2 regions of the Arthrobacter monumenti genome follow, and region 2 is predicted to be linked to the other one. Evidence: predicted binding sites of a transcription regulator. Region 2 holds the regulator's gene; the other holds the start of a gene.
The links. The regulator LexA, encoded in region 2, represses DNA repair genes until DNA is damaged. The targets are predictions, from matches to a motif close to TCGAACANNTGTTCGA.
Positions count from the first base shown of each region.

Region 1 (11,242 bases), on a different contig from region 2:
ACTCGGCCATCGCCGAATATGTTCCCGCCCCTAATCGTCATCGTTGGAGACAATCCGGCGTCGTGCACTCAAAAGTTCGAGCTCCGGACGGTATGCCACAAACTGTTCCACCGCATCGAGGACTTCGACGACGTGAGCCCGGCTGTCAGCGACCAGCCCGGCCCCGATCACGGTGCGGCGATACAGGGCCTGGGCATCCACCTCCGCGGCGGAAACTGAATATTTGCGCTTGACATCGCTGACCAGCGGCCGGACGATGGAGCGTTTCCCCTTCAGGGAATGGACATCCCCAAGCAGCAGATCAAGCTCAATCCAGCCGATCCACATGATTTGGCTTAGCTGCCGCCGTCGCCGTCCCGCCTGTCCTTGGCATCGTCCGGTCCGTGTTCGGGATCTTCCTCTTCCTCGAAGGTGTTCGCCTCGTCGGTCGACGTTGCGCCGACGCCGTCCTTTGGATTGGGGATTGTGCCACCGGAGTCCTTCGTGCCCTTGGAGTCCGTGGCGCCATCGTCGTCGACTTTCTTGCCCGATTCCTGGTTCATTGCATCCTCCTGAAATGACGTTCTTTTCTATACAAAGTACCCTTATTACCGGGTACGGTGAAGATATGACTCCGTATTCGACCGTGGATCCCCCCGCAACTGCTGAAGCAAAGTACGGCATGGACGAATTCGTGAACCAGAAACTGATCCGAGACCCGGCGGTCAAGCCCTCCAAGCCGAAGAGTTGACGTATGCGGCCGGGGTAGAAGGATCCTGCAAGGTGCAAAAGAGGGTGCAGAACAATGAAGCAACGTTATCGGGACCGGCAGGAGGCTGGCCAGGCCCTTGCCGCCGACGTGAAGCAGACATTGGCTGAAGAAGCACCCGATCGGCCCACGGAAGGGCGTCCGCTGGTCCTCGCCCTTCCCCGCGGCGGTCTGCCGGTAGCGGCCGTAGTGGCGGAGGAATTGGGCGCCGAACTCGATGTCCTGGTCGTACGCAAGATTGGTGTTCCGGCGCATCCGGAACTGGCAATGGGAGCGCTTGCCCTGCTGGCCGACACCGTTGAAGTAGTGCGAAACGATACCGTGTTGGAGCAATTGCCGGGAGTCGATAAGCCCGGTGGCGCTTTCGACACGGTCGCCACAACGGAACGAGAAGAACTCCTGCGAAGGGAAGAAACGTACCGCAGCGGCCGTCCGCCTGTTGACCTCATCGGACGTGCGGTGATCATCGTCGATGACGGGCTCGCTACCGGTTCGACGATGAAGGCCGCATTGATTGTCGCCCGCCGCTACTCGCCCGGACGGTTGGTTGCCGCCATCCCCGTAGGTGCCCGGCAGACTTGCGCAGAATTGCAGGAGCTGGCCGACGACGTCGTTTGTACCTGGGCAACCGACGACCTGGGCTCGGTTGGCTCCGCCTACGAGAAGTTCACGCAAACCACCAACGAGGAAGTCCGCGAAATTCTCGACGCTCATTAAAGCAAGGTTCTCGAGTCCCAGCCATGCCATGGAGGGGTCGATTTCAGCAGACACTCGGGGCATGGGTGTGGGCATGGTTCTACCCTGTGGCTGGTAGTGGGAGACTCGTTTGGTGGTGGCCGGTTGTGTGGGGTTTCCGGTCGAAGTAGTGGTTCCGTAGTGGTTTTTGGTAGGGGTCGACGTATTGGGGTGGGATGAACCAGGGGACCCCGTTTTCGACGTGGATCCGCCATTTTTCTTTGTGTATCAGGTGGTGGTGGAACGAGCATGCCAGAACACCGTTGTCTGTGCTGGTGGCACCGTTTTTGGACCAGTAGTCGATGTGGTGTGCTTCGCACCAGGAGGCGGGCATGTAGCAGCCGGGGAACGCGCAGCCGCCGTCGCGTGCGATGAGTGCTTTGCGCAGGTGTGGCGGGAAGAGGCGTTGGCCGGGTCCGGCGTCGAGGATCCGGCCCTCGCTGCTGAGGATCACGGGCATGATCTCCGCGTCGCAGGCGAGTTTGCGGATGTTCTGCGCGGTGACCGGACCCGTGTATGTGTACGAACCCGTGCCGGAGTCAAGGTCGAGGTCGTTGATCAGGTCCTGGTAGTCGATTACGGCCATTACCTGCGGACGGTGCCCACCCGTGGCAGGCATCCCACCGGCGGCGAGGGCGGCTTTGCAGGCGGCGACGAGACCATCGAGCAGTTTCTGTGGCCGCGACCGGCCATCCACCACACCCGCATCAGCACTGGCTTCATCTTCGTCGGCCCGGCTGACATCTGCTGGGTCGGGGTCCTCGATGCCGCAGCCGCGGGCACGCGGATTCGCGGCGGTATTGACCGTGGTGATGAGATGTTCGTATTGGTCGTCGGTGGCGAAGATCTCCAAATGATGCAGCCCGGCCCGTTTGGTGCGGGTGAAGATCCCCTGCCGGTGCCGCAGCACTTCCTCGGATGGTTCGGCGCCGTCCTGGTCGATGTGGTTCATCCACCGGGCCGCGGCGATATTGACGAAGTCGGGGTCCTGTTCCGCGGCGGTCGCCGTCAACGACTCCTCCATCCGCGCCAACGTCACCGGGTCAGCCAACGGTTTGGCCTTCCGCAGGGCCATGGTCACGGCCGTGGCGGCTTTGGTGGAGACGTCCCCGTCGGCCATCGCCTCCGCCAAATGTTCATGCACCGGCGGAACCGGTGCCCCCGTCATCCCCGTCGTCGGCAGCAGGGTCGCGGCGAGGCGGACGCGTTTAGCCGCTTCGCTGCGGCCGATCCGCAACGCGGCGCGGAGGTAGTCGGCGGTGTGCCGGTATTCCTGCTGCACCTTCCCATCCGCACTCACCCAAGACGTGGTCTTACCCTCGGATTCGGCGTCGGAGCGGACTTGTTCGAGCCGGCCGGCCGCGACGACCTGCAAATGCTCCACGGTGCGGGAGAGTTCCTCCACCCGGTGCGCGAACAACGCCGCCTCACCAGCCTCCACCACGCCCGCGGTGCCCGCAGCCGCCTGATGCGAGAGCACCCGCAACTCATCAGCCATGCCCTCCACCACAGCAGAACCAGCGGCGGCGCGGGATGCGGCTGTCGAATGAGTACCGGCCGTCGAACGAGCCAGCGCAGCAGCAGCGGAGCCGGCGGCGGTGCCGGATCCGGTGCTGAAACCTGCTGCGTTGTCCATGTCACCAACGCTACGACCCACCACCGACAGTATTCGAATATCTGGATGGATACATATCACGAAACGATAACGAAAAGTTGATGTGTCGGCCATTGGTTCCATGTTGTGGCCAACGAGGTGGCATATACCTATCCATTAGCAGCGAACGGTCCATCACCAAAGGGTTGGTTTCCGTGAGGCGGCTTTAATAATTCGTGAGGAACGAGCGAATTTTCGTTGCCGCCGGCGGAAGCCACCCGACGGGAGCCACCCGGCGGAAGCCAGCCGAAGACGAACAACAGGCGAACGACCACGGGGGCCGCCCGCGGAAGCCACCGCCGTCGAAAGCTACCCACACCAACCGGTTCTATACGCGCGGTGCCCGCATCAGGAGCCCGGTTCCGCCAGTGAACGTAGTCGTGTGGAACTTCGATGCACGGGCTGCCTCTACAAAGTTCCATTTTCGGTGTAGCGCAATGGAGCTGAGGTTCCCGGCATTTACTACATACCAAGCATCAGCACTGCGTTGCCAGATCCACTGCAGGCGCGCTTCAGTCAGCGCGGTGCCGATCCCGCTTCGTCGCCATGCCGGCAGGACAGTCACTCCTCCAAGATAGTGCCCAGCGGGTGCGGGATCATCCGCGTAGTCCCAGTAATGGGTCTTTCCCCATCCGACGACGGAGCCGCCAGCTTCCGCAACGACGATGTGCCGGTTCGGATCGGCCACCGCCGCTTCAAGAGCAGAAGCGTCTCCAGGGGCTCGTCCACTTAGCTCGTCGACTGAATTGATCGCCTGGATGTCGCCGGGAAGGGCACTCCGTACGCCCACCTCAATCCGGGAGGAGCCGCCGCTCCCGGAGCTTTCCTCGAAGTCCGCGAATCCGTTGCTGCTCATGCGGAACTCCCCTCGGGCTCAGTGTTCAATGGTCCCCGGGCAACGCGGAATCCGAGATCGTCGATGCGAAGACCGGGGTAGCTGCCGCGCCGTACGGACGCCCGGCAACTCCAATGCTCGTCGAACCATCCACCGCCGCGCATCACCCTATAGGTACCGTACCGTTCGGTATCGGAGAAGTCCCAGCACCATTCCCAAACGTTACCCAACAGGTCATGCAGGCCCCACTCATTTGGCCTCTTACCGCCGACTTGATGTGGCCGCTCGTCCGAGTTGTGGCGATACCAGCCTATTGAGTCGAGGTCACCATAGCGTGGTCCCGTCGTTCCTGCCCTGCAGGCATACTCCCATTCAGCCTCCGTCGGCAACCGGTAGCCATTTGCCGAAACATCCCATACGACGTCGTCGCCAATTATGCGGTAGACGGAGACAAAGCCGGCCTGCTCGGATAGAGCGTTGCAGAACCGGGTCGCATCCCACCACGACACACCGTCGACCGGTAACCGTTCCCCGCGCGCAGCTCCTGGCCATTCACCAGTGATTCCGGCATACTCGTCCTGCGTCACTGGACTGATACCAAGTTCGAACGGAGCCACATCCACAAACCAGGTTCTGCGGCTGCGTGCATCGGACAAGGCAACTCGTCCCGCCGTGATGCCAGCCATCGCGGGGGATACGGTTACGTCCATCCTGAGAGCGTAGCTGAAGGGGTTGGCTCCCGTGAGGCGGCTTTAATAATTCGTGAGGAAGGAGCGAATTTTCGTTGCCGCCGGCGGGAGCCACCCGAAAGCGGACCGAACCGCACGATCAGGACGTAGCCGGAGCGTCCGGATCCGAAACGGAGGCATGGCGCCCGCGGTGGTGACTGCCGCCGTCGGCACCCCCGCGATGGTCGCCGTCAGAGTCCCCCTCGCGCTCGGCCCGCTCCAGAGCCCGCCGTTCACGCCGCCCCTCCAGCAGCCGGTACAACACCGGAACCAGGATCAGCGTCAGCGCGGTTGAGGAAATCAGCCCGCCCACGACGACGATAGCCAGCGGCTGCGAGATGAAACCACCCTCGCCCGTCAGGCCCAACGCCATGGGTGTCAGCGCGAAAATCGTCGCCAGCGCAGTCATCAGGATCGGCCGCAGACGCTGCCGGGCGCCATGGGTGATCGCGTCCGCGACGGACATCCCCGGTGAGCCATCGTGTGGCCGACGGTACTGGTTGATCAGGTCGATCAGCACAATCGCGTTGGTGACGACAATCCCGACGAGCATCAGCATGCCGATCAGCGAGGGCAGCCCGAGCGGAACCTGGGTCACCAGCAGCAGCGCGATGGCACCCGTCGCGGCGAAAGGCACCGACACGAGCAGAATCAGCGGCTGCGCGAGCGACTTGAAGGTGGCCACCATGATCACGTAGACAATCGCGACGGCGGCGAGCAGCGCCAGGCCCAGTTGTGCGAACGACTCCGCCTGTTCCGTCGTCGCACCGCCCAGTGTCGCCGTCGTCCCCGCCGGCAGGTCCGCCGAATCCACGCGTTCCTGGATTTCCGTGCTGAGTGCACCCAGGTTGTCGTTGGCTGGAGTGATCGATACACGTGCGGTGCGTTGGCCGTCGGAACTTGTGATGGTGGTCGGGATTTCGACTTCCCGGACCTCGGCGACGCTGGTCAGGGCGATCGGACCGGAGGCGGTGGGCAGCTGGAGGTTCCGGAGTTCGTCGACACTGTCGAATTCGCGTCCCTCGCCGATCAGCACCGGATAGTTATCGGTCTCGATGCGCACCGTTCCGGCGGGCAGCGGACTGACGGTGGAAGCGAGCAGCCCGGAAATCTGCTCCTCGTTCAGGCCGGCTTCGGCGGCAGCGGCGCGGTCCACGTTCACCTGCACCACCGGCTGCGAGGAGGACAAATTGCTGCTGATCTCGCCTGCCCCATCGACTCCGGTGACAGAGTCGACGACGGCGTCTGTCGCCGCGCGCAGGTCGTCGGCGTTGGAGGCGGTGATGTCGACGTCGATATTGCTTGCCGTGCCGAAGCCACCCCGCGCCGCGGACACGGTGATATCGCCGGGGACCTCATTCTCCAGGTTCTGCCGGACCCTGTCCTGCAATGCAGGCTGGTCTGCTTCCGGATCGGTGATGACGGTGAAATTCGCCTCCGAGGCGCCACCGGAAACCTGGGCGGCAAATCCGCCGGTGGCGTTGCCGATCGTCACCTGCACCTCTCTGATGCCGGTGGTCTCGGCGAGAACATCCTCCACATCCGCGGCCGCTTCCGACGTCGTCTCCAGACTTGTCCCCGGCGGCAATGCCTGCGTGATGCCGAAACTGTTCTGCCCGGAATCGCCCAACAGGTTCGTCTGCAGCAGGGGAGTCATCGCCAGCGTTCCGCCCAGCACCAGCACGCCCGCGATCAGGGTAATAACGGGGTGCTTCTGCGTCTTGCCCAGGACAGGCAGGTAGCCGCGCTGCAGCCAGGATTTCCGTTCCCGCTGCTCGGCTGCGGTGCGCACTTGGGCCGGATCGACGTCGTGCCGGGGGCTTTTCAGGAACCAGTAGGCGAGCACGGGAACGATGGTGAGCGCGACGGCGAGCGACCCGAGCAGCGCAATGGTGACAGTCAGCGCGAACGGCCGGAACAGCTCGCCCGCCAGGTCCCCGACGAACGCGATCGGCAGGAACACGGCGACGGTGGTCAGCGTCGAGGCGGTGATGGCGCCGGCGACTTCGCGGATGGCGGTGAGGATGGCGTGCCGCTTTTCCTCGCCGTAGCTCAGGTGACGCTTGATGTTTTCGATCACCACAATCGAGTCATCCACCACCCGGCCGATCGAGATGGTCAGCGCGCCCAGCGTGATGATGTTCAGCGAATACCCGAATGTGTAAAGCCCGATGAACGTCACCAGCAGCGACAGCGGGATTGAGATCGCGGTGACCAGGGTGGAGCGCACGGAAAGCAGGAAAACCAGGATGACGACGACGGCGAACGCCAGACCCAGCAGGCCCTCGGTGGTCAGGTCGTCGATGGACTGCTCGATGAACGGAGCCTGGTCGAAAATCGTGGTGAATTCGGCTCCGGATCCGAGCTCCGCTTCGAGCTGCGGGAGCATGTCCGTGATGGCATGCGAAATAGCCACCGTGTCGCCGTCGGGCTTCTTCGTGACGGAGAGGGCGAGGGTTTCTTCGCCGTTGGTGCGGGTGATCGAGGTGGCTTCGTCGTCGACAATGTCTACGCTCGCGACGTCGCCGATCGTCACGACGCCGGAGGCCGACTCAGTCTGGCCAGGCACTGAACCATCGCCAGGGAAACCTTGGCCGCCGGCGGCAGTGCCCGGGTCGTCCGCACCGGCGTCGCCGCTTTGCAGGGGGAGCGAGCGGATGGCCTCGAGGGAGTCGAGCGGACTGCCGATTTGCACGGTGAGGGACTTGTCGCCCTCTTCGATCGTGCCCACCGGCACCAGTTCACCGCTGTTCTCCAACGCCTCGCGAATATCGGTAACGGCCAATCCAGTGGCGGCGAGGCCGTCGTCGTCGGGCAGGATTTCGATGTGCTGGGTGGCACCGCCGGTGACTTCAGCGCTGCGTACGCCTTCGATTTTCTGCAGTGCAGGCACTGTTAGGCGTTCCAGATCCGATTTCAGCTGGCTGAGCGATTCGTTGGACGAGACTGCCATAAACAGGATCGGGAAGTCGCTGATACTTCCGGCAAGCGGCTGGGGGTCGACGTCGTCGGGCAGTTCCCGTCCGGCGTTGGAGATGGCGCGGTCGACCTGGCTGCGGGCGCGGTCAAGATTGGTCCCGTAGGCGAAAGTCAGGTTGATGGTGGAGACGCCGGTGCGGGAGGTGGCGCTGGAGGATTCGAGTCCTTCAACGGCCTGCAGGGCGCTTTCGAGCGGTTCGCTGACCTGCTCGTCGACGACCTGGGGCGAGGCACCTGGCATAGAGCTAATGACGGTGACCTGCGGGAACTCCAGGGACGGGATGAGCTCCTGCTTCAGCGAGCCCATGGAGATCACGCCGAACACCGCGACGAAAACGGTGATCAGCGCGATCAGCGCCCGGTTAGCGAGCGATAGTTTCGCCAATCGGAACATGGAAGTCTTTCAGGAGGACTTGAGCTGAGGGCTAGAGCTGAAGGACCTTGGCGGTTTCGGACATGATTTCACGGGCCAGTTGTGGGTTCTCGTTCAGCTTCACGCCGTAGCCGGGGATCATTTCCTTGAGCTTGGGCTGCCAGGACGCGGCCTGCTGCGGGAAGCAACGTTCCAGCATCTCGAACATGATCGGCGCCGCAGTGGAAGCTCCGGGGGAGGCACCGAGCAGGGCACCGATGGATCCATCCGCGGACGTGATCATCTCCGTGCCGAACTGCAGGATGCCGCCCTTCTTGGGGTGCTTCTTGATCACCTGCACACGCTGGCCTGCGGTGATCAACTCCCAGGCGTCGCCGTTGGCCTGCGGGTAGTAATCCTTCAGGCCCTCGTCTTTGGACTCACGGCTCTTGAGTACTTCCGTGATCAGGTACTTGGTCAGGTCCATGTTGTCTTTGCCGACCGCGAGCATGGGAATCAGGTTGCTGGGCCGCAAGGACAACGGAAGGTCGAGCAGGGAACCGCGCTTGAGGAACTTGGTGGAGAAGCCGGCGTAGGGACCGAAGAGCAGGGACCGCTTGCCATTGACGAACCTGGTGTCCAGGTGCGGAACAGACATCGGCGGTGCTCCGACGGAGGCCTGGCCGTAGACTTTGGCGTTGTGCTGATTGACGATCTCTTCATTACCGCAGCGCAGGAACTGCCCGCCGACCGGGAAACCGCCGAAGCCTTTGCCCTCGGGAATGCCGGTCTGCTGCAGCAGATGCAGGGCACCGCCGCCGGCGCCGATGAAGACGAAACGTGCCCGGACGGTGGTTTCCTCGTCGGTTGCCCGGTCCTTGACCGAGACTTCCCAGCGGCCATCCGTTCCCCGGGCGACGTCGGTGACATCCGTGCCGAAGTTGAGGTCGACGTCGTTCTTCTCCATGAAGCCGGTCAACTCACGGGTCAGGGAGCCGAAGTCAATGTCGGTTCCGCCTGCCACCCGGGATGCGGCGACGCGCTGCTGCGGATCACGGCCGCCCATCACCAGCGGGGTCCATTCCGCCAGCTTGGCGTGGTCTTCCGAGTGCTCCATCGTCTCGAACAGCGGCTGTGGCTTCAGCGCATCGTACCGGCGGCGCAGATAGTCGGCCGGGCCATCGCCCCAGACGAAGCTCATGTGCGGAATCGGATTGATGAATTTGCGGGGCGCGCCGATGTGGCCACCCGCGACCATGTGCGACCAGAACTGGCGGGAGACCTGGAACTGTTCGTTGATCTTGATCGCCTTGGCGGGGTCGACCGAACCGTCGGCTGACGCAGGGCTGTAATTCAGCTCGCAGAGGGCGGAGTGTCCGGTGCCGGCGTTGTTCCAGGGGTCCGAGCTTTCCATCCCTGCCCGGTCCAGGCGCTCGTACAACGAAATATCCCAACCCGGTTCCAGTTGCCGGATAATGGAGCCCAACGTGGCGCTCATGATGCCGCCGCCAATAAGAACGACGTCGGCAGTTTTGGTGTGTTTCACAGCATGGGTCCTGGCAGTCAAATTCTTCTCCAATGGCACGGCGCTAGCCTAATGAGCGTACCGCGCAGGCCGCCCGATCCATAAATTCGCCACCGCCCTGACGGCTGGCTATTCGACCAGGACGATGTCGTTAAAGACTTCATCCAGAACCGGGCTGACCGGGTAGCTTTCCACCCGCGGCGAGAGCGCGAGTGCCGAAATGGGATAGGCAAGCGGAACGGCCGGTATCCCGTCGGCGACTGCTTCCTGGATCTCCTTGTAGGCCTCCACCCGTTCTTCGCCGATGGGCAGCTTGCGCGCCCGGTCGATCATGCTGAACAACTGGGGGTTGGAGAAACCGAACTCCTCCGTTTCGGCCCGGAACAGCGGACTGACGAAATTGTCCGGGTCCCGGTAGCTTCCACTCCAGCCGAGGAGGTGGAGCCCGTGCGGCCCGTCCGACTGAACCTTTTGCAGGTAGCCGTCCGACCACTCAATCGGGACAGGTTCCAGATTGAATCCCGCTGCGGTGAGCTGGCGGCTGAGCTTGGCGTAGACCTTTTCCGGGCTGGGCAAATAGGCGCGGGTGACGTCCAGCGGATAGTAGAACGGGATTTCTTCACCGTCGTAGCTGGACTCTTCCAAAAGTGCCTTGGCCTCCTGCAAGTCGTATTCGTACGACGGCGATTCGGCGGCCTGCATGTCGAAAATCTGCGGCAGGAAGCTGTGGGCCGTTTCGGTGCCGTCGATAAACAAATCCTCAACGATGGCCTGCTTATCCACCGCATGGGCCATGGCTTCCCGGACCAGCGGGTCATCGAGGGGTTCGTAACCCTGGTTGATACCCATGTACAAAACGGAGAACGGGTCCCTGAGCAGCACCTTCATGCCGGCACGGGTCAGCGGTTCGAAATTGTCGACGGTAACCAGATCGTAGCCGTCGACGCGCCCGTCCTTGAGGGCTTCAAGCCGGAGTGCCGGGTCGGAGATCGTCGTGAAGATGACTTTCCGGACCTGGCCGCGGTCCCCCCAGTAACCCGGATAAGACTCAAGCACGACGTCGTCGCCCGCCCAGGATTCGAGGGTGAAAGGCCCGGTACCGACCGGATGCATCGCATATCTGGAAAGTTTCCGGGCCCCGCGTTTTTCGCTCAAGACGTCGGCTTCCTTGGCTTTGAGCGCAGTGGGGGAGGAGATGCCGAACGCGGGCATGGTGAGCGCGCGGATGAGGCCGGTATAGCGCTCGTCGAGTTCAATGCTGACCCGCAGGGGACCGTCCACGATGCAGTCCTGATAGATAGACAGTTCGGGCGTGTCGGCAAAGCCTTTGAAGACTGTTTGGAACTGCAGCCCGGCCCGTTCGTCCCGCACCCGTTCCGGAAGAGTGAACCAGCGCTCAAAATTGGCGCAGACCGCCTCGGCGTTGAATTCGGTGCCGTCGTGGAAGGTGACGCCTTCGCGGAGTTCGAACGTATAGGAGAGCCCGTCGTCGTCTTGGCTCCAGCTGGTGGCCAGGTTCGGGATGGGCCCTCCGGTGACCGGGTCCACTCCAACGAGGGTTTCGAGGACCTGGCGGGTGACGCGGTACGACTCCGCATCGACTTCCAATGCTGGATCCAGTCCGGCAGGCCGGGCGGCCGTGGCAAACGTAAAGGTGGTGTCGACTTCGGGTGCTGAGCTGCCGGA
Region 1 covers NZ_JBTNCY010000001.1:458,798-470,039, reverse strand. The annotation lists gene ACX80B_RS02255 (DUF503 domain-containing protein) at 31-327, opposite strand; gene ACX80B_RS02250 (hypothetical protein) at 336-542, opposite strand; gene ACX80B_RS02245 (phosphoribosyltransferase) at 785-1,465, shown strand; gene ACX80B_RS02240 (HNH endonuclease signature motif containing protein) at 1,545-3,119, opposite strand; gene ACX80B_RS02235 (GNAT family N-acetyltransferase) at 3,466-3,993, opposite strand; gene ACX80B_RS02230 (formylglycine-generating enzyme family protein) at 3,990-4,682, opposite strand; gene ACX80B_RS02225 (efflux RND transporter permease subunit) at 4,801-8,073, opposite strand; gene ACX80B_RS02220 (malate:quinone oxidoreductase) at 8,105-9,577, opposite strand; gene ACX80B_RS02215 (ABC transporter substrate-binding protein) at 9,686-11,242, opposite strand, start outside.
Region 1: ACX80B_RS02240 (HNH endonuclease signature motif containing protein) is a predicted target of LexA. The motif match lies at 3,153-3,168, and genes of this name have one in related genera.

Region 2 (11,242 bases):
TTAGTGCATTCGAAGGGTTGGCAGTCCTGCCTGAATACGACGTCGTGGTTATCGACGAGGCCCATGAACTGCAGGACCGCGTCACCGGCGCCGTATCTGGTGAGATCTCTGTGGCAATGATCCATGCAGCCGCTTCCAGCGCCCGTAAGCACACGGCGGTCAGTGGCGAGGCATTGAATTCGGCCGCAGCGAACCTCGAGGGTGCCACCCTGGGGACGCCAACAGGTCTAATGCCGGGCGGACTCAACGAGGAGCAAGCCGCAGCATTGAACCAGGTGCGGGAGGCGGCCCGTACTGCTTTGTCGGATTCGAAGTCAGATAGTTCGAATGCCGCCGACGGTGGACGTCAAATGGCCCGATCGAGGCTGCTGGTGATTCTCGAACTGTGTGAGCGGATGGTTGCCTCCCGGGAATCGGGAGAGGTTATCTGGGCTTCGAGGCCAAACGCGTTCCCGGCACAAGCTCCAAGTATCGCTGACGAATCACAGCCGGTAACTTTGCACGTAGCTCCACTGTCAGTCGCCGGCCGGCTGAGGGAAGGACTGTTCGAGGACCATACGGTAATCCTGACGTCGGCCACACTTGCCATCGGCTCAGCCTTTGAACCGGTGGCTGGGTCCCTGGGATTGCTCGGTGACGGCGCTCCCTCGTGGACCGGGATCGACGTCGGCAGTCCCTTCGATTATCCGAAGCAGGGGATGCTCTACGTCGCAGCCCATCTGCCGAAACCCGAACGTGGGTCTTCAGGCGAACAACTCGATGAACTCGAGGCGCTTTTGAAAGCCTCCAATGGCGGCACTTTAGGGCTGTTTTCATCCCGCCGTGCGGCCGAAGAGGCCGCCGAAGCGATGCGGGACCGGCTCGACTTGGAAATACTCTGCCAAGGCGAATCGTCCATGTCTTCGTTGGTGCGCCAGTTTGGTGAGCAACCGGACAGTTGTCTGTTTGGCACAATGTCGCTGTGGCAAGGCGTCGACGTGCCAGGGAATTCCTGTCGCCTCGTGGTGATTGACCGGATACCGTTTCCCCGTCCGGACGACCCAATGATGACCGCCCGGTCACGCGCTGCTGCCCGTGCCGGAGGGAATGGATTCATGAGCGTCTCGGCAACCCACGCTGCCATTCGGCTGGCGCAAGGGGCAGGACGTCTCATCCGGTCGAGTACCGACCGCGGTGTGGTGGCGGTACTGGATTCGCGTCTGGCCACTGCCCGGTATGGTGGTTTTCTACGGGCAGCACTGCCACCGTTCTGGGCGACCACTGACCGCGGGACGGTATTGTCCGCGCTCGACCGCCTTGCCAGGATCGACGCTTGACCACTACGCGATGGAGTCCAGGGGGTACTGTCCCGCTGGACTCCGCGACTCAGGTGCGCTGCTAGACGCTGCGCAGCACGGATACGACCTTGCCCATGACTGTGGCATGGTCGCCGAGGATCGGTTCATACCGCGTGTTCTGGGGCAGGAGCCAAGTATGTCCGTCGCGTTGGCGGAAGGTTTTAACCGTGGCCTCGTCATCGAGTAGCGCAGCGACAAAATCGCCGTTTTCAGCAGTGTTCTGACGACGAACCACGACCCAGTCCCCGTCGCAGATTGCAGCATCGATCATTGAATCGCCTGAGACGCGAAGCATAAACAGTTCACCCTGACCGACCAATTGACGGGGGAGGGGCATGACATCTTCCACAGCCTGATCGGCAAGGATCGGCCCGCCGGCGGCGATGCGGCCGACCAGTGGAACCATTGCCGTATCGGTGGAGGTCGTGAACTCTGAAATAGACGTGCCCTGGGAATTCCGGGGACGTGATGGTGTACCGGCACCTTTAACGGCCAAGGCCTCTTCCCCCAAAGTCAAGGGAATGAGAACCTCCATGGCGCGCGGCCGCTTTGGATCACGGCGGATGTATCCCAGCCGTTCGAGCTGGGACAACTGGTGGGTCACGCTGGAAAGGCTCGCGAGGCCTACAGTGTCACCGATTTCGCGCATGGAAGGCGGATAGCCCTTGGAACTTACCGAACGCTGAACCGTTTCCAGGATCTTCTTCTGCCTAACGGTGAGCCCCTTGGTCGGCCGGTGCTTGACCACTTTGGTGCGCACGGGCTTCTCCGATGCCCCAGAGCCTTCCGCTCCTTGTTCCACCATCGTTCCGGTCCTTTCATCGAACAATCCGACCACTGCCAACCGCCCATGCGGTCCTATTTTCCTGTCGCCGACGAAAACTGTCGGTGGTGGCTGATGCACTGTTTTCAGCGATCAACTCTGGTGTCAACGCTAAGCCAGCCGATCGGGAATTTCAAACATTTGTTCTAGCGAGTCTCGACATTGTTCGTCGATACGTGCTAAAACAAGAAGAAGATAACTCGAACGCACGTTCGAGTTTGAGTAAACGCTAGGAAGGTTGGAAATCATGTCAGCTCAAGTTGCAGCCGGATGTTCCCCGTTACGGTTGACCAGGCGCGGCCGCCTGTTGTTCCTCGGGCTTCCACTGATGCTGTTGGCCGCATTGCTGGTGACAACGCTTGGACTATTCAATTCACCGGCCACGGCAAGTACAGAGGGTTCGTTGAGTGCGACATCCAATGTCAGTTACACGGTCAGGCCGGGTGACACGGTATGGAAGGTCGCTGAAGTGATAGCGGACGGCCGTGATACCCGGGATGTGGTTCAATCCATCATGGCCGTGAATGATCTCGAGACTTCCGTCATCCAGGTCGGTCAGCAGCTCTTCTTGCCCACCGTGGATTAGGAGAACGCCGGTTCCGCGGTACTGGCCGCAACAGTCCACGGTGTGCGTTATCACTATTACGCCACTGAATTGTCACCGGCTGCGGTCACGAGCATAAGCTGACAGGGTGAATGAACAGCTCCACCGCCTCAGTAAGCTGCCGTTGCGGGAAGACTTGCAGGGTTTGAAGCCATACGGCGCTCCGCAGATTGACGTTCCCATCATGTTGAACGTCAACGAAAACACGCACGAGGTGCCGCCAGCGGTTCACCAAGCCATAGTGAATGCGGTGTCCGAGGCTGTGAGCGGGATCAACCGCTATCCAGACCGGGAATTCACGGCGTTGCGCCGATCATTGGCAGCATATTTGGGCCATGGATTATCGGAAGAGAATCTGTGGGCAGCAAACGGTTCCAACGAAGTGCTTCAGCAGATTCTCCAGGCCTTCGGCGGTCCTGGCCGTACATTGATGAGCTTCCCTCCTACTTACTCCATGTATCCACTCCTTGCCAGTGCTACCGGGACCCAGTACATTGCAGGCGAGCGAACCAGCGACTTTTCCCTGACGGCGGAGAGTGCAGCAAAACAGGTGCTGGAGACCCGGCCCAACATCGTCATTCTCTGCTCACCGAATAATCCGACCGGCACCGCTCTGGCCCCCGACGTAGTTGAGGCAGTCTACGAAGCCGGCAACGCGGCCAATTCGATCGTCATTGTCGATGAAGCCTATGAAGAATTCGCTCATACTGGCACGCCGAGTGCGCTGGCACTGCTTCCGGGACGTGAACGGCTAATCGTGTCGCGCACCATGAGCAAAGCTTTTGCCCTCGCCGGAGCCAGGCTCGGTTACTTGGCTGCAGCGCCGGAAATTTCGGATGCCCTGCGGCTGGTGCGTCTCCCGTACCACCTCTCTGCCATAACCCAGGCGACAGCTCTGGCCGCGCTGGCCAACGCGCCGTCGTTGTTGGCAAATGTTGAGGACATCAAGCTCCAGCGGGACCGGATCGTCGAGGAACTGGAGCACATGGGACTGGCGCCAGCCCCATCGGATTCGAATTTCGTGTTCTTCGGCGGGATAGAGAATCCGTCCCGAGTCTGGCAGGGCCTGTTGGACGATGGTGTCCTTATCCGCGATGTGGGCATTCCGGGTTATCTCAGGGTTAGTGCCGGAACTGAAGCGGAAACCACACGGTTCCTTGAATCACTCCGGAAGCTTCTGTAGCCAACCGCTCTTAGACTGTTAGGGGCGGGATCCGGGAATTGTCCGAATTGGAACCAGGCCAACCAGCATCGACCCTGCTGTCGAAATGAAGATCAAATGAAGGAACGACCAGATGAGTTCAGAGCCAACAGCCGGCGCCAAACGAACGGCACGCCTCGAACGGAAAACCAGCGAGTCGTCGGTCGTGGTGGAGCTGGACCTTGATGGAACAGGCTCGTCGCGGATCGAGACTACGGTGCCGTTCTACGACCACATGCTTACTGCGCTGGCGAAACACTCCCTGATGGACCTCGTGGTTGAAGCGCATGGAGATACGCACATCGATGTCCACCATACTGTGGAGGACGTGGCGATCACTATTGGCGAAGCGCTGCATCAGGCGCTCGGGAACAAACGCGGCATCCGGCGGTTCGGGGAAGCCACCGTTCCCCTCGACGAAGCGTTGGCACACGCCGTCGTCGACGTCTCCGGTAGACCATACCTGGTTCATTCAGGAGAGCCGGCCGGCCAGGAGTACCATCTCATCGGTGGGCATTTCACTGGTTCGCTGACACGTCACATATTTGAGGCCATGACCCTGCACGCCAGAATCTGCCTGCATATGAATGTCACAGCTGGCCGCGATCCACACCACATTGTTGAATCCCAGTTCAAAGCGTTCGCGCGTGCACTGCGGGCAGCCGTGGAGCCGGATCCGCGTGTTGAAGGAGTCCCATCGACAAAGGGCAGTCTGTGAGCGCGTCGCCGAACGAGAGCCTGCCCAGCGTCGTCGTTCTGGACTATGGATCGGGCAATGTGCACTCAGCGGTGCGCGCTCTTGAACGGGCCGGTGCGAATGTCAGTCTTACGGCCGATCCGGTCAAAGTTCTCGAGGCCGACGGGCTCGTGGTGCCCGGTGTCGGGGCCTTCGCCACAGTAATGAAGGAATTGAAGGCCGTTGATGGACCCCGTCTGATTGGACGCAGGGTCGCTGGCGGCCGTCCAGTTCTCGGCATTTGCGTTGGATTGCAGATCTTGTTCGATGAAAGTGCCGAGCATGAGAGCCGCGAGCCGGGTATGGGGGAGTGGCCGGGAGTCGTTGAACGGCTTCCAGCCGACGTCGTTCCGCACATGGGGTGGAACACGGTCCAAGTGCCGGGCGGAACGCGATTGTTCGCAGGCATCGAAGATGAGCGCTTCTACTTCGTCCATTCCTATGCCGTTCAGAAGTGGGAATTCGACGTTAACCAACCACGGATGAAGGCTCCGATGGTCACCTGGGCTGAACACGGTGCGCCGTTTATCGCCGCCGTCGAGAACGGTCCGCTGTCAGCCACGCAGTTCCATCCGGAAAAATCTGGTGACGCGGGATCAGCACTGCTGCGTAACTGGATCAAGTCACTCTAGGAGGGAACGATCATATGTGGACAGTGGCGCTGATGGGTCTGGCCGGGCTGCTCGCCGGAGGTGCCATATCGTTCCGCCGCCAGGAGCGGCCAACGGCCCTGGTCGTCAGCTTCTGGGTTCTTGCCGGTATGGCTGTTGCTGCGGGCTGGCTCCTGACGCTTCCCGGTTGAGCAACACCTGGCCCGCGGTATTTTCCTCCAGCAACGAAAGTTGAGCATGAATAGTATGAACAACGTCAATCAATCACCAGTCTTGGAACTGTTGCCGGCGGTCGACGTCGCCGACGGTCAGGCCGTGCGGCTGGTCCAAGGCGAAGCGGGCAGCGAAACCAGTTACGGATCGCCGCTGGATGCCGCCCTGGCTTGGCAGAATGACGGAGCAGAATGGGTCCATCTTGTGGATCTTGACGCTGCCTTCGGTCGCGGATCCAATCTGGACCTCCTCAGCAGCGTCGTCGGCCAGCTGGACATCAAAGTTGAACTGTCCGGAGGAATCCGCGATGACGATTCACTCGAGGCGGCGCTCAAGCTAGGGGCACGCCGGGTCAACCTCGGTACTGCGGCGCTTGAAAATCCGGAGTGGACTGCCCGGGTAATAGACAAGCACGGTGACGCGATCGCTGTGGGACTGGACGTGCGGGGAACAACGCTTGCTGCAAGGGGCTGGACCAGGGAAGGTGGCGATCTTTGGGAAGTGCTCCAGCGCCTGGACACGGCCGGATGCTCGCGCTATGTCGTCACGGATGTAACGAAGGACGGTACGCTTCGCGGCCCAAACGTTGAATTACTGCGCGAAGTGCTTACCAGGACCGACAAGCCCGTCGTCGCCTCCGGTGGCATTGCCACACTCGACGACATAGCTTCCCTGCGGGAACTCGTCTCCGAAGGCCTTGAAGGAGCCATCGTGGGCAAAGCGTTGTACTCGGGCGCCTTCACCCTCCCACAGGCCCTCGATATCGCTGGCCGGCCAGGCCAGCAGCAGGCCCGCTGAGTGCCGGAAGGAAAACTGCCTCCACATATTGCCGAAGCATTGGCCGGCGCCGGGGGCATGACCGATTCCGCTAACCGCCAGTGGTCTGGCAGGGACTTGGGCCCGGAGGGTGAAACAGTACATCAGTATGGGAACGACGACGGTAAGACGGCTGAGAGCTACCGCAGAGCCCTGGATGAACTCAATTCGGGGACGGGAACCGAAGCCGGCGTCGTTGCAACCTTGGCTGGCGTACGGGTTTTTGTCCCGATAGTCGCCGAGGTAACTGTCACTGGCAATGCCTCGAGTGGCCTGGTAACGGACAAAGAATCAGACATGGCGATGGTCAGCCTGAAAGCTCCTGACGGACGTAAGGCGCTTCCGGTATTCAGCAGCGTGGAATTCCTGCGGGCCTGGCATCCCGAAGCGCGGCCGGTTGCCGTTTCCACACCGCGGGCAGCATTGTCCGCTGCCGCCGAGGATGCACAGTTATTGGTGATCGATCCTGGGGCTCCGCAGACGTTCGTCGTCCGCCGGCCGGCCGCCTGGTCCTTGGCACAGCAGAAGGCATGGACGCCGTCGTATGTCGATGACGAGGTTCGTCAGGCTGTGGCGTCGGCTGCCGAGGGAATTCCGGCGGTTCATTCGGTGCAGGTCCAGCCCGGATCGGGTGTGGCATCGCTGCTGTCCGACGGGCGGCGCGTCGACGGTGGTGGGCCGGGACCTGAATTGCGCCTCATCGTCGGACTTGTCCCGGGCTTGGATGAGGCCAACGTAAAGGCGGTCGTCGGGGAATTACAGAACCGCCTTGCCGCCAACCGGGAATTCGTCGACCGGGTGGATTCGCTGGAGGTTAAGCTGGCCAGCGCGGAATAACCAGTAAGCCGTCTGCCAGCCGGGACCTGTCAGTTGACGGGACCGGTCCACTTTTCGCCCGGGCCTTGACCCGGAGCGTCCGGATGACTGGACTCCTCGCGGAACGCCAGTTGGAGGGAGCGTAATCCATCCCTTAAGGGGCCGGCGTGCTGGCTGCCAATCTCAGGGGCGGCTGCGGTGACGAAGCCGGCCAGAGCCGTGATCAGCTTGCGGGCCTCGTCCAGATCCTTCAGTTCCGCGGCATCCTCGCTGGCAGCAAGACCGCATTTAATGGCGGCGGCGCTCATCAGGTGGACAGCTGCGGTGTTGATGACCTCGACCGCAGGCACTTCAGCAATGTCGCGTATTTCCTGCTGAGCCGCCGGGTCTTCATAAACGTTATGCGTGTCTCCGCCGGCCGGCTGATTACTGTCTGGAGTGCTCATAATGGTAAGCTTGTCACAGACCTACTGAATGTCGGTACTTCCGTGTGCTAAATCTCTGCGATGGGAAATGGACCAGGAAGATCGGTTGTTCAGTGTGCAAGCGGAGTCCTCTCCCACCTGAGTCACCAGCACCGCCGGTATTGCCGACGATGACGGGTGTCCGGGTTTTGGTCGGCGTACCGGAGTGCCGCAGGCAGCGGCATTGCGACCTACGAGCTTACGCTTCCGGCGTGTGGCAGTCCGACCCTAACTTGAGGCCTTCGATTGCACCAGCAATTGGAGGCCTTCTTCATGTGCTGGTGGTGACCGTTACCAGAACAACAGGAGCTACACATTAGCGAGCCACGAATCAATGATCGGATCCGCGTCCCGGAGGTGCGGCTGGTAGGACCGGCAGGCGAACAAGTCGGCATCGTACGTATCGAAGATGCACTGCGCCTGGCAAGTGAGTCAGACCTTGATCTCGTTGAAGTTGCGCCGATGGCCAAGCCACCGGTGGCTAAACTCATGGATTTTGGCAAGTACAAATATGAAGCTGCGGTCAAAGCCCGTGAGGCACGCAAGAACCAGACGAACACCGTCTTGAAGGAAGTGCGCTTCCGGCTCAAGATTGACACGCACGATTATGAGACGAAGACCGGCCACGCCCGCCGGTTCCTTTCGGCGGGGGACAAGGTCAAGGCCATGATCCAGTTCCGTGGCCGTGAACAGCAACGCCCGGAGATGGGAATCCGCCTGCTCCAGAAGTTCGCTGAAGACGTTTCAGACGTTGGCAGTGTCGAATCGAATCCGAGGATCGATGGCCGCAATATGGTAATGGTCATTGGCCCAGTGAAGAACAAGGCGGAGGCCAAAGCCGAGGCGCGCCGGGCCACCCAGAAGTCTGAAGCCAAGGCACAGAAGGAATCCAAGCGTGTCGACGTCTCCAAGGGCGAGGCCCCCATGACGCAGACCTTGGGGGACACCATGCCGGAAGGTCTTAAGGCGATGGGATCCGAGGCTGAACGGACTGCACCCGACGAAGCTGAGGCGCAGCCGAAAGCACCGGAGACGAAATCGACAGCTAAAGCCGAGCCAAAACCGGCCGAAGCTAAAGCCGAGCCGAAACCGGCCGAAGCTAAAGCCGAGCCAAAACCGGCCGAAGCTGAACCGGCGGCTCCGAAACCGGCCGAAGCTGAGCAGTCAACTCCGAAACCTGCCGCTGAACCGGCGGCTCCGAAACCTGCCGGTAAGCCGGCAGCGCCGAAACCCGTTGGCAAACCGGCAGCGCCGAAGCCACGGGCCAGTTCCACCAGTAAGCCTGCTGGCAAGACGCCGTCGAGCCAGAGTAAGTCGGACGCTGACAAGTAGGCCGCGTGCCTGCTTGAGCCGTTCCGGCCAGTCCAAAAACCGTCAATGGTTCCACCGGACCATTGCAAGAGCCGAGGGCACAGCCCGAGGAGATATGTAAGGAGATCGGTAGCCATGCCGAAGATGAAGACACACAGTGGCGCTAAAAAGCGCTTCAAGCTGACCGGCTCAGGCAAGCTCAAGCGCCAGCAGGCGAACCGCCGCCACTACCTGGAGCACAAGTCCTCGACGCTGACCCGCCGTCTGGCCAGCGACAAGATCGTCTCCCCGGCTGATGCCAAGAACATCAAGAAGATGCTGGGTAAATAACCCACATCCGTCAACGGCTGGACCTTCCGGTCCGCAGCCACTTATTTACCAGCTTTCCTGACTGTTCCGCAGTGTTCGGTTAAGGGATATGAAATTTGAAGGAGTACGCACGTGGCACGTGTGAAGAGGGCGGTCAACGCCCATAAGAAGCGCCGGGTAATTCTCGAGCGCGCAAGCGGATACCGCGGTCAGCGTTCGCGCCTGTACCGCAAGGCCAAAGAACAGGTCATCCACTCGTTCGTATACAACTACAACGACCGCCGCAAGCGCAAGGGTGACTTCCGCCGACTGTGGATCCAGCGCATCAATGCCGCAGCGCGCGCCAATGGTATGACCTATAACCGGTTTATCCAGGGTTTGAAGGCCGCCGAAATCGAGGTCGACCGCCGCATGCTGGCTGAGTTGGCCATCAGCGACGCCACCGCATTCACCGCGCTGGTCAAGCTGGCCAAGGACAACCTGCCTGAGGACACCTCCGCGCCTGTCGCCGCCGGTTTCCGCTAAACGCTCCGCCTACAGTGCATGACGCCGGGCGCCCGCAAGCGCCGATCATCTCCAACACCCGTTCAGACCGGGTCCGTGATGTCGCAAAGCTTGCCGGGCGCCCGGCGCGTTTAAAGCGCAGGCAATTTGTGGCTGAGGGCCCGCAGGCCGTGCGTGAGGCGCTGGCTGCTCACCGCCATCGGGGCGCTTCGGAACGAGCGGTCGTCGTTCAATTGTTTGCGACGCAGGAATGCCTCAACCGCTTTCCGGAGTTCGATGTTCCTGTATCCGGCGTGAAACTGCGCTTGGCAACAGATGAAGTGCTCGCGGTGATGGGAGATACGGTCAATTCCCAAGGCGTCATCGCGGTTTGTAACACCATTGATGTCGAACTTGCTGAAGTTCTGGAACGGCGGCCGCGTCTGATTGCGGTTTTCTCGCGGATGCGGGATCCGGGCAATGCGGGAGCGGTGCTGCGCGCCGCGGATGCTGCCGGCGCCGACGCCGTCGTCATCACTGCTTCAAGTGTTGATATCTACAATCCCAAGGCTGTCCGCTCAACTGCTGGATCGATATTCCACGTGCCGGTTGTCGTCGGAGAGGATCTGGGAACGCTGACCCGCCGGCTGGATGGGTCCGGTCTCCAGTTGCTTGCGGCCCATGGGTATGGGAAATATGATCTGGACGTACTCCAGGATGAGTGCGCCACCCGGCGCCTCCAACATGGCGACGTGCCTGCTTCCATGCAAACAGGGGAACGCAGCGATCCGGCTCTCGAACTTCCAAGCGCTTGGATATTCGGTAATGAGGCCCAAGGTCTGAGCGAAGCGGAATTGGCAATGACCGATTTCAGTGTTTCCGTTCCCGTCTACGGATCTGCTGAAAGCCTGAACCTTGCGACGGCGGCCACTGTATGTCTCTATGCCAGCGCCCGTGCCCAACGGACTATGGGTCCCGCAGATTAGGCGTTTTTGCGTCCGGTCACCGCACCGTAGAGGAAGGCGACCAGCGGCCCGCCGACGATGGCCATGATCCATGGTCCGAGGTCATAGAACGAGTTGACTCGCTGCCGAGCTGTAGCGTAGCGAGGTAGAATCCTCAATGTTCGGCGGTATGAAGAACAGGTGGTACGCAGTGGCAGGAAGCGGCGGCACTAAGGCGGTTATCGCGGCTCTGATCGCGAATCTTACGATCGCGGTCTTCAAGTTCGTGGCTTTTATCCTCACCGCATCATCATCGATGCTTGCTGAAGCGATTCACTCCGTTGCAGACTCCGGTAACCAAGTGCTGCTCTTGGTCGGCGGAAAAAAGGCGAAGCGCCAGGCAAGCCCTCAGCACCCCTTCGGCTACGGCCGGGAACGATATATCTATTCATTCCTCGTTGCCATAGTGCTGTTCAGCGTTGGCGGTCTCTTCGCACTCTATGAGGCCTACCAGAAGCTTCAGGATCCGCATCCAATCGAGGGATTTTGGTGGTGGGTGCCGCTCGCCGTTCTC
Region 2 covers NZ_JBTNCY010000014.1:34,435-45,676, forward strand. The annotation lists gene ACX80B_RS17125 (ATP-dependent DNA helicase) at 1-1,316, shown strand, start outside; gene lexA (transcriptional repressor LexA) at 1,378-2,142, opposite strand; gene ACX80B_RS17135 (LysM peptidoglycan-binding domain-containing protein) at 2,408-2,746, shown strand; gene ACX80B_RS17140 (histidinol-phosphate transaminase) at 2,853-3,947, shown strand; gene hisB (imidazoleglycerol-phosphate dehydratase HisB) at 4,060-4,683, shown strand; gene hisH (imidazole glycerol phosphate synthase subunit HisH) at 4,680-5,333, shown strand; gene ACX80B_RS17155 (hypothetical protein) at 5,348-5,503, shown strand; gene priA (bifunctional 1-(5-phosphoribosyl)-5-((5-phosphoribosylamino)methylideneamino)imidazole-4-carboxamide isomerase/phosphoribosylanthranilate isomerase PriA) at 5,559-6,323, shown strand; gene ACX80B_RS17165 (SseB family protein) at 6,324-7,178, shown strand; gene ACX80B_RS17170 (DUF1844 domain-containing protein) at 7,208-7,603, opposite strand; gene infC (translation initiation factor IF-3) at 7,979-8,953, shown strand; gene rpmI (50S ribosomal protein L35) at 9,068-9,262, shown strand; gene rplT (50S ribosomal protein L20) at 9,374-9,766, shown strand; gene ACX80B_RS17190 (TrmH family RNA methyltransferase) at 9,781-10,710, shown strand; gene ACX80B_RS17195 (hypothetical protein) at 10,707-10,847, opposite strand; gene ACX80B_RS17200 (cation diffusion facilitator family transporter) at 10,880-11,242, shown strand, end outside.